3 regions of the Blautia sp. NSJ-140 genome follow, and region 1 is predicted to be linked to each of the others. Evidence: a T-box and tRNA genes for the amino acid it is inferred to sense, from the RefSeq annotation. Region 1 holds a T-box; the other regions hold tRNA genes.

Region 1 (3,185 bases):
TCATAATTCTTTGCTACATAAGTATGCGCCTCTCTGTGTGCACGTGCGCGCTCCAGCATATCATGCTGAATGGTATCCAGAAGCTCTTTTACCTTATCTGCAAGCTCCTCGAAGGATACTGTGTATTTCTCACGGGTATCTCTTCTGCAGAGAACTGCCTGGCCGTTCTCGATATCCTTCGGTCCACACTCCACACGAAGCGGGATACCACGCATCTCCTGCTCAGCAAACTTGAATCCCGGGCTCTTGTCTGTCGCATCAACCTTTGCACGGATACCTGCTGCCTTCAGTGCTGCAAGAAGCTCGTCAGCCTTCTCCATAACGCCCTCTTTACGCTGCTGGATCGGGATGATCACAGTCTGTACCGGAGCGATCCTCGGAGGAAGAACAAGTCCGCTGTTATCACCGTGAACCATGATGATAGCACCGATCATACGAGTTGTCATTCCCCAGGATGTCTGGTGAACATATTTCAGGGTGTTATCTTTATCTGTGTACTGGATTCCAAATGCTTTGGCAAAGCCATCTCCGAAGTTATGGCTTGTACCGGACTGGAGAGCCTTACCGTCGTGCATCAGAGATTCGATGGTGTAAGTAGCCTCAGCACCTGCAAATTTCTCTTTATCTGTCTTCTGGCCTTTGATGACCGGAATCGCAAGAACTTCCTCGCAGAAGTCTGCATAGATGTTCAGCATCTGGATGGTGCGCTGCTCCGCTTCCTCAGCTGTTGCGTGAGCAGTATGTCCCTCCTGCCACAGGAACTCTCTGGAACGAAGGAAGGGACGTGTTGTCTTCTCCCAGCGTACAACGGAACACCACTGATTATATACCTTTGGAAGATCTCTGTGGGACTGGATCTCTTTCTGGTAGAAATCGCAGAACAGAGTCTCGGAAGTCGGACGCACGCAAAGTCGCTCCTGCAGCGGATCAAGGCCGCCATGAGTCACCCATGCAACCTCCGGAGCAAAACCTTCTACATGATCTTTCTCTTTATCAAGAAGAGACTCCGGAATAAAGATCGGCATGTAAACATTCTCTACACCGGTCTCTTTAAATCTGCGGTCAAGCTCATGCTGGATATTCTCCCAGATCGCATAACCTGCAGGTTTGATTGCCATACAGCCCTTAACACTTGTATAGCCACAAAGCTCAGCCTTCTTAACAACGTCTGTATACCACTGAGCAAAATCCTCATCCATAGATGTGATGGCCTGTACTAATTTCTTTTCTTTTGCCATGATAAATCTCCTTTTTCTTGTGATCTGTTACATATTGCCGGCTGTCAGGCAGCCACAGCAATCCGGAATCCTTCCAGCTTGCTCTTCTGTCCCATAAACCGTACACTACATTTACAGTCCCGTTTTACGGACAAAAAAATAAGCCCTCCGGATCCCTCACAAGGGACCGAATGACTTCGGCGGTACCACCCCAGTTAACAGCCAGAAAAGCTGTTCTCTCAACACCCGTTAACGCCGGAAACACACGCCACGCTTCAATCACGCAGAGCTCCGAGGCCGGTTCCACAGTTCACGCACAGGATCCTTCCACCAAAGCAGATCCCTCTCTGAGATAATTCCCTGTGTACTATTCTCATCATCGCCGTATCTTTGATATATTTTAGGTGAAAACCGCCTCAAAGTCAACCCCAAACAAAAAAATATAACAAGTCTTTCTGCTATGAGTTACTGCTCACTCCGTTCTCAGTAACACGCTTCGCGATGCACAGAATTTATGCTAATCGCATAAATTCGCGCGGTATGTCTCGGGTTTTCTGTGACCTTCGCTCACAAAAAACACCTCGCGGAACATTGCCAGTGAACAGTAACTTCTATAATCCTATTCCTTCACAGACACAGCCGGCATCTCCAGATACCTGTTCAGATCTTCTGTGAGAATATGGAGCTTAGTTCTGGTATCCTGCTCCTGGTAAGTCAGCCGGCCTGCGATCCTGGTGATATAATCCTCTTCTTCGATGATCTCACAGGTCTCAGGAAAATTAATATCATAATACTGAGCAAGATAAGATACCCAGTAATCCACCGGCACATGTCTGTCTGAGGATAATACGGATTCTCTTCTGAGACAGGATTCCCACACTGCCGGTGAGATCAGCCCTTCCCCGGCAGTCTCTTCTGATACACCAAGCATGGCTTCTATTGATGCTTCCAGCTTCACCCGGCAATTATCCAGCTTATCGGCATCACGGATCAATTTTGCATGGAAAAGCGTTCTTGCATCGTGGATTCCTTCCAGTTTGAAATCACTGTGCTTCCGAATTGCTGCATTGATCAGTTCATCAAATTTATCATCCTTCACGAAGCGCCGGATCAGCTTCTCCTCCCCGAAAAGAAGTTCTGCACCGAACACTGCATGATCCATGGTTCCCGGCTCAAAGCTGTGAAATCTACGGATCTGCTCAAAACGGCCAATATCATGAAGCAGACCGATCAGCTCCGCAAGTTCCACATCTTCATCGGAACATTCCATTTTTCTGGCGATCTCTCCTGCGTATTTCACCACTCCATAAGTATGTACGATCTTCAGATAGATCTGTTCATCCTCCCGGTCGTACTCATCCAGATATTTTTCGAATTCCTGTTTTGCATGTGCAATGTCGATCATTCTGCCACATCCCTTCTTTTGTTCATTCTGTAGTTCTGTAAACACTCTGTATTTATTATACCGAAGGTCTCTGACGAATTCTACTGTATTTCCCGGAATTTTAAATCTTCTCTCTGCCTCCTGCTCTGGTCAAAAAAGACAGCTGCCCACAGCCTATCTTCCGGATAGGCCTGGCAGCCGCCTTTTCTAAAAAATACCTCTCTTTTTTCTTATCTCACAAAATGGATCTCATAATCTCCGGATCCGGTCTCTGCCTGCATAAATCCGTCTGCGGCTGTGAAGTTAAGTCCATCTGCGGCTTTCACTTCCTTTGCACCGTCCAGGCAGATAGTTGCAGTTGTATTTGCAGGTATGGAAACATGCAGAACCGTCTCTCCCGGTTTTTCTTCCCAGAAGCTTCTTACCGGTCCGTATACAGAACGATACTCAACCTTTACATAGTCCAGGTTTCCACCCATTCTCGGATAGATTACTGCATGTTTGTATCCCGGTTCCTTCTCATCCACCTCAAGACCTGCCATCACACGAACCAGCCACTCTCCGATAGAACCGTAAGCATAGTG
Region 2 (3,185 bases), on a different contig from region 1:
GATATTCCGTTCCTGTTTTCTCCGCTTCCTCCCGAGGTTCCGTTTCTTTTTTCTTCCACTCGCGGAAATTCTCCGGCCGGATCGGCTGATCATCCCATTCTGTTCCCCAGAATCCACCGGCATCGGAGATCAGAAGCAGTCCTCCAAGCTCCTGAAGACTTTTTCCCATGCCTCCAATATCCCCTGTATCCGTCTCCAGCGCGCACTCGATCCGCTCCTGCCCGGTAACACAGCTTCCGATCAAAATACCATCCATCAGCCCTTCCCGCCGCACAAACCCATACACTCTGCACCGACTTCCAGGCTCCAGTCCAACACAGCGCAAATGAACCTCCACACGGCATTTCCTATCTCTGGCCTCCACCCTCACATAACCGCTGCTGCCGTCTTTTTTTCCTTTCCGGTACTCGTACACATACGCAACAAAACGCTGATATCCAGCCAACGCACGTCCCTCCGGTATTTCGGTTTCGTTAATATATATGAAGTTTAAGAGAAATCATTCCATCAACGTGAAAAAGCTCCAGGATGTACAAACGCAAAAAAAGAATCCCTCAACCAAGGGATTCTCAAGCTGTTAGTCGAAAAATACGGCTATACCAGAATCGGTACATCAACACAGAATATCAACAGACAGGTGCGAAATTAAAATATGCGGAAAATTTTCGCTTTTGTCAAAAAAGCATTACTATCTTAGAACATTTTGCGCTTGTCAGGGTTCTCCGTATATGCTACACTGTACAGGAACAATCGTGTTACAGGGTGGCTGACCTCTAGTCCAAAAAGGATGGAGGTGGTGCTGATGAACGACAACCATTTTGACTTCAAAGATCTTATGGCTTTTGGCATGTTCATTCTAGCATTGCTTACGTTCGTATTAACGTTTTGTAAGTAATTCTTTACATAGAAAAACCACCCAAAAACTTTGGCCGAGTACAGGGTGGGATTTTCTAATCTTCTCTTATAAGGTCAACCCCTTGTGGGCGGTTGTTCTTTATGTTTGTATTATAGCACTACTATTCAAAGCATTCAAGAATATTTTCATCTGTAAATATAAAAACCCCCTGGCGATTCACGCTCGGGACATTCACCAAAGGCTTTCTCTTAATCTATATTTTATTTCTCGCTTTTCTTTACCTTTTCCCATGTATTACCTTTATCTTTATTTTTTTCCTGGCAAATGTAGAAGATTCTCCTTTCTTTTCTCATTGAGGTAACACAAGGTAACACAAACATACGTTCCTTCATTTTTCACAAACAAAAAAAGAATCCCTCAACCAAGGGATTCTCAAGCTGTTAGTCGAAGCGACAGGATTTGAACCTGCGACCTCTGCGTCCCGAACGCAGCGCTCTACCAAACTGAGCCACGCTTCGTTATTCTGTTTCAGTTGTTTATGTATTGCTCAACTGCAAGAGCTATTATATTAGAGTTTCTTTACTTTGTCAATAGAAAAAATTAAAATTTTTCAAAAAAATCGAATTTTTTCTTTTTTCCTGCTTCGGGCGTGCATTTTCGCAGACCCGAAGCAGTTTTGGGAAAGGTTCTTTATAACATATCAAATATATTCAGGTGAAATATGTGCTTATTTCACTGTAACTGTTACCTTTTTTGTGATTCCGTTGCTGCTTACATAGATAACAGCTTTTCCTTTTTTCACACCTTTAACAACACCTTTGCTGCTTACAGTAGCAACTTTTGTGTTGCTGCTTCTGTAGGTGATCTTTGCCTTTGAAGTGGCTGCTGCCTTGATGGCTGTTGTTTTCTTTGCTTTTACACTTACAGCTGTTTTGGATGTAATCTTCAGGCTGCCTTTTTTCACTGTGATCTTGCAGGTTGCTTTGTAGCTTCCGCATTTTACTGTAATTGTAGCTGTTCCTGCTTTTTTTGCTGTTACTTTTCCGCCTGCGCTTACCACTGCAACGGATTTATTACTGCTTGTATAAGTAACTTTTCCGCTAACGCCTGTTTTTTTCACTTTGATCTGGCTTGTTCCACGCACAAATACAGTTTTCGCTGAAGCCGAAGCTTTTACAGACGGCTTCTTAACTGTAATTTTGCAGGTTGCTTTATAATTTCCGCATTTCGCTGTGATCACAGCTGTTCCTGCCGCCTTTGCAGTTACCTTTCCATTTGCGGCTACAGCTGCAACAGATGGTTTACTGCTTGTATAGGTTACTTTTCCGGTAACACCTGCGGTCGTTGCTTTCAGCGTCACCTCAGCTGGAGATCCTTTTACATAAAGCGTTTTCGCTGATGCATTCATTTTTACAGATGGCGTTTTTACAGTAAGCTTGTACTGTGCAGTTTTTCCTGCTGCAGATGTTGCTGTGATCACGGCTGTTCCTGCTGCTTTTGCAGTTACTTTTCCGTTCTCGTCTACAGATGCAACCGTTTCATTATCGGAAGCGTATGTTACATCCTTGCAATTTTCGCCTGTTGCTTCAAGCTGTCTGGAGCTTCCGATATAAAGAACTCCTGAATTTTCTTTAAAAGCAATTGTTCCATACACCAGCTGAACAGAAACATCCGCGTGATCATCACTGGAGACTCTTACTGTATAGGTTTCATTTTCCGGTCTCGCTACAGCAGAATCCAAAGCAACCACTCCATCTGCGGCTACACCATCCTGTACAAGATATGTTGTCTGTGAATCATGTCCGACACCTGTTGTATAGAAAACAGATACCTTCGGATTTTTGTATTTATCAAGATTTGCAAGCTTTACATGGGTGCTGTCCGTAAATTCCGGAGAAACATCCATCTCTTCTGTTGCCTGCGGTTTGATATAAATACCATCTGCAAATTCATATACATACGCACCGTCTGACATAATATACGTGATCCTGTTTACGGTTTTTCCTTCAAGACCTGCATCTTTTGCAAACGCAGCCTTATATACCTTCACCCACATCTCGTTCATATGACGCATACCATATTTTCCGCCATCTGTTGTTTCCAGGATCATTCCCTGGATCCCGGAGTTAACTGCAAAACCAGCATCACTCTTTGTGTCGCGGAGATATTTTGTGCTGGTTTCTTTTACTTTGATCTCATAATCTCCCCAACGAGAAGATGTATTGAGTGTTGCCTCCGCATCTGTCACAGTTGCCTTTACATTAAATTTTGTAGCACTGTATGTTCCATCTGCATTCAATGTTTTATACTGCCCAGGCTCTACCGCCGG
Region 3 (3,185 bases), on a different contig from region 1:
CAGGATGCTACAGGTAAAGCTCAGGATATCGCACTTGCATATGCACTTGGAATCGGCGGAGCAAGAGCTGGTGTTCTTGAGACAACATTCCGTACAGAGACAGAGACAGACCTCTTCGGTGAGCAGGCTGTACTTTGCGGTGGTGTTTGCGCACTTATGCAGGCTGGTTTCGAGACACTTGTTGAAGCTGGTTATGACCCAAGAAACGCATACTTCGAGTGTATCCATGAGATGAAACTGATCGTTGACCTGATCTATCAGTCAGGATTCGCCGGAATGAGATATTCTATCTCCAATACAGCTGAGTATGGTGATTACATCACAGGACCGAAGATCATCACAGAGGATACAAAGAAAGCAATGAAGAAAGTTCTTTCTGATATCCAGGATGGTACATTCGCAAAAGAGTTCTTACTCGACATGTCCGATGCAGGTGCACAGGTACACTTCAAGGCTATGAGAAAATTAGCTTCTGAGCATCAGTCTGAGAAAGTTGGCGAGGAGATCCGTAAACTCTACAGCTGGAACGGCGAGGATAAGCTTATTAATAACTAAGCAAAATTTATTGCAGGTGCAATAAATTTTGCGCTACTCGAACGAAGCGCAGCGAAGTTTGAGTCAAAAAAGTTACATATGTAATACAGTGGCAGGAAACTTTTTTGAAATCTAAAAATCCCATCTGGTCGTAATGATCAGATGGGATTTTTTTACATTCTTTATCTATCCGGATGCCCTGTTTCATCATCAAAAAACGGCGCGATTAAAGCCGAATCAGCATCTTTCTGTCTGCATACAAACCCGATCTCACGCAGCGGAAAAGAAAATCCTACCGGTACTTCCACCAGAGTTCCTTCTTCCAGCTCTTTTTTTACAAAATCGCGGATCACACAGGCAACCCCAAGACCAATTTCCGCAAACTGGATCAGAAGATCCATAGTTGTTACTTCCAGAATGTGGCTTAATTCCACATGATGTTCTTTCAGCTGAGTGTTCACAGTCTGACGTGTAATATTGTCCTCATCCAGCATCATGAAAGTTGCTGCCTGGATCAGAGGTTCATCAGGATAGAGCTGTTTCTGATTTTCCAGATACTGTTGTGTACAGACAAAGGTATCCTGGATTTTCAAAAGAGGTTGAAAATGATATCCCCGAAGCTTCTGTGGCCGCCCGATGAGTCCCAGATTGATTTTTTCCTCATCCAGAAGCTGCAGAGTCTGATAAGTAGACTGGCAGGAAATTGTGATACGTACATGAGGAAAACGAGCAATATAATTTTTCAGGTGGGAGAGCAGTACATATCTGGTAAGAGTAGAACTGGCACCCAGACGCAGCTTTGGAATGTCCCGGGAACGGTTATGGCGAATAGAATTTTCTCCTTCATCCAGAAGTGAAAGAGCTTCTTTTACTTTTTCAAAAAGAAGCTCACCGTCCGGGGTCAGCGTGACACCCCGGGAACTTCGTTTAAAAAGAACGGTATCCAGATTCTGCTCCAGCTTCTGGATCGCCTTGCTGATAGCAGGCTGACTGATATAAAGGTCCCGGGAACTGTGGGAGATACTGCCGGTACGTGCTACCGTATAAAAAATATGATAAAGAGACAGATTATCCTGCATGCAAAACCTTCCTTTCGAAAAATAGTAAGATAATAAAGGTAATAAAAAATCCGAAGTCATCAGACCTCGGAAACCTTAGCTGTAATAATATCTATGATATTCAATCGGGGCAACAGGATTTGAACCTGCGACCTCACGGCCCCCAGCCGTGCGCGCTACCAAGCTACGCCATACCCCGCAACGCATATAACTATAACATAAACGAATTGTAAATGCAACCATTTTTTGAGGAGAAAGAGTGTGATCCCTTGATACTTGTTACTGTTCACTCCGTTCTCAGTAACACGCTTCGCGATGCACAGAATTTATGCTGATCGCATAAATTCGCGCGGTATGTCTCGGGTTTTCTGTGACCTTCGCTCACAAAAAACACCTCGCGGAACATTACCAGTGAACAGTAACTGATACTTTCATAGGCTTCACACTCTTCACATGGTATGCTCAGGCTGTCTGTATTGTGTTACCCGGGTCAGGTAAAATACCTCTTCCCTGAAGTACAACAACAAGAGTTTCTGTTGTGTCCTGTAAATTCTTGATATCTTTTCGGATATCCCGTTCTGCAAGCTTAACATCCAGTGAAAGGTCGTCTAGGCGTTTTCTGTTGGTATCACATTTCAGATCGATCATTTCAAGTCTGTTTTCTACCCGGTTGAAGCGGGCATCTATTTCATCGAAGCGAACATCCATAGCATCGAGACGAGCGTCGATACCGTCGAAGCGAACATCCATAGCATCGAGACGAGCGTCGATACCGTCGAAACGAACATCCATAGCATCGAGACGAGCGTCGATACCGTCGAAACGAACATCCATAGCATCGAGACGAGCGTCGATACCGTCGAAACGAGCATCCATAGCATCGAGACGAGCGTCGATACCGTCGAGACGAGCATCCACAGCATCCAGTCTGGCGTCGATACCATCTAATCGGTTATTTATATTGCCCAGCTGGACATTGATCGGGTTTATCATACCAGCTAATAATTCCAAATCTTTCTGATCTAACATATGCGCATCCTCCCATAAAAACTGTACCGCATATTTCTCTGTGCGGATATTGTATCATGTTTCGAGTGTGAAGTCTATGAAATTATCAAAGAACAAACTGGACAGGAACAATAAGTTCTTAATCAGTATAATATATGAAAGAGGAAAAAACAAGACATATTTTTATATCTTTAATAATAATAGAAAATGCAGGCGAACTGCCTGAAGAACAAAAAAAGGAGGCCGGGAGTTGTGCAGACTCCCGGCAAAAAAGTATGAAAAAGAAAAAGATTATTTAGCATTTGCATTTGCTATCTACGGTTAATAATATAGTAAAAAAATGTGTGCATTGTGTGAAAGGAAAATGAAGAGAATGTGAAAACTGCCGCTTAATGTTAGATTAAGCGACAGGACCTGAAAAAACCTGTATATAAGGGAATTCGCCATTTTTCTGACCACAAAAGCTGACCACTTATGACCATGAATCTTATACCAAGAAGCCTGATATTTCCCGCAAAATACAGGTCCCTGGGACTATACATCTGACCACTTATCATGACCACTTTTATATATTGATATGTATTT

Evidence for each region. The T-box of region 1 lies ahead of proS (proline--tRNA ligase). A T-box ahead of a tRNA ligase gene usually reads a tRNA of that ligase, here a tRNA-Pro.
Region 2: it has a tRNA-Pro gene. The T-box ahead of proS (proline--tRNA ligase) is inferred to sense a tRNA for this amino acid. The anticodon was not compared.
Region 3: it has a tRNA-Pro gene. The T-box ahead of proS (proline--tRNA ligase) is inferred to sense a tRNA for this amino acid. The anticodon was not compared.

Annotation. Positions count from the first base shown of each region.
Region 1 covers NZ_JALIFS010000004.1:228,907-232,091, reverse strand. Annotated here, with positions in the region: gene proS (proline--tRNA ligase) at 1-1,238, opposite strand, end outside; T-box leader at 1,397-1,606, opposite strand; gene MUB50_RS06975 (HD domain-containing protein) at 1,837-2,622, opposite strand; gene MUB50_RS06970 (alpha-L-rhamnosidase) at 2,832-3,185, opposite strand, start outside.
Region 2 covers NZ_JALIFS010000014.1:85,279-88,463, reverse strand. Annotated here, with positions in the region: gene MUB50_RS14835 (DUF6128 domain-containing protein) at 1-445, opposite strand, end outside; tRNA gene MUB50_RS14830 (tRNA-Pro) at 1,301-1,374, opposite strand; gene MUB50_RS14825 (Ig-like domain-containing protein) at 1,584-3,185, opposite strand, start outside.
Region 3 covers NZ_JALIFS010000016.1:42,283-45,467, forward strand. Annotated here, with positions in the region: gene ilvC (ketol-acid reductoisomerase) at 1-555, shown strand, start outside; gene MUB50_RS15510 (LysR family transcriptional regulator) at 717-1,613, opposite strand; tRNA gene MUB50_RS15515 (tRNA-Pro) at 1,718-1,791, opposite strand; gene MUB50_RS15520 (hypothetical protein) at 2,055-2,621, opposite strand.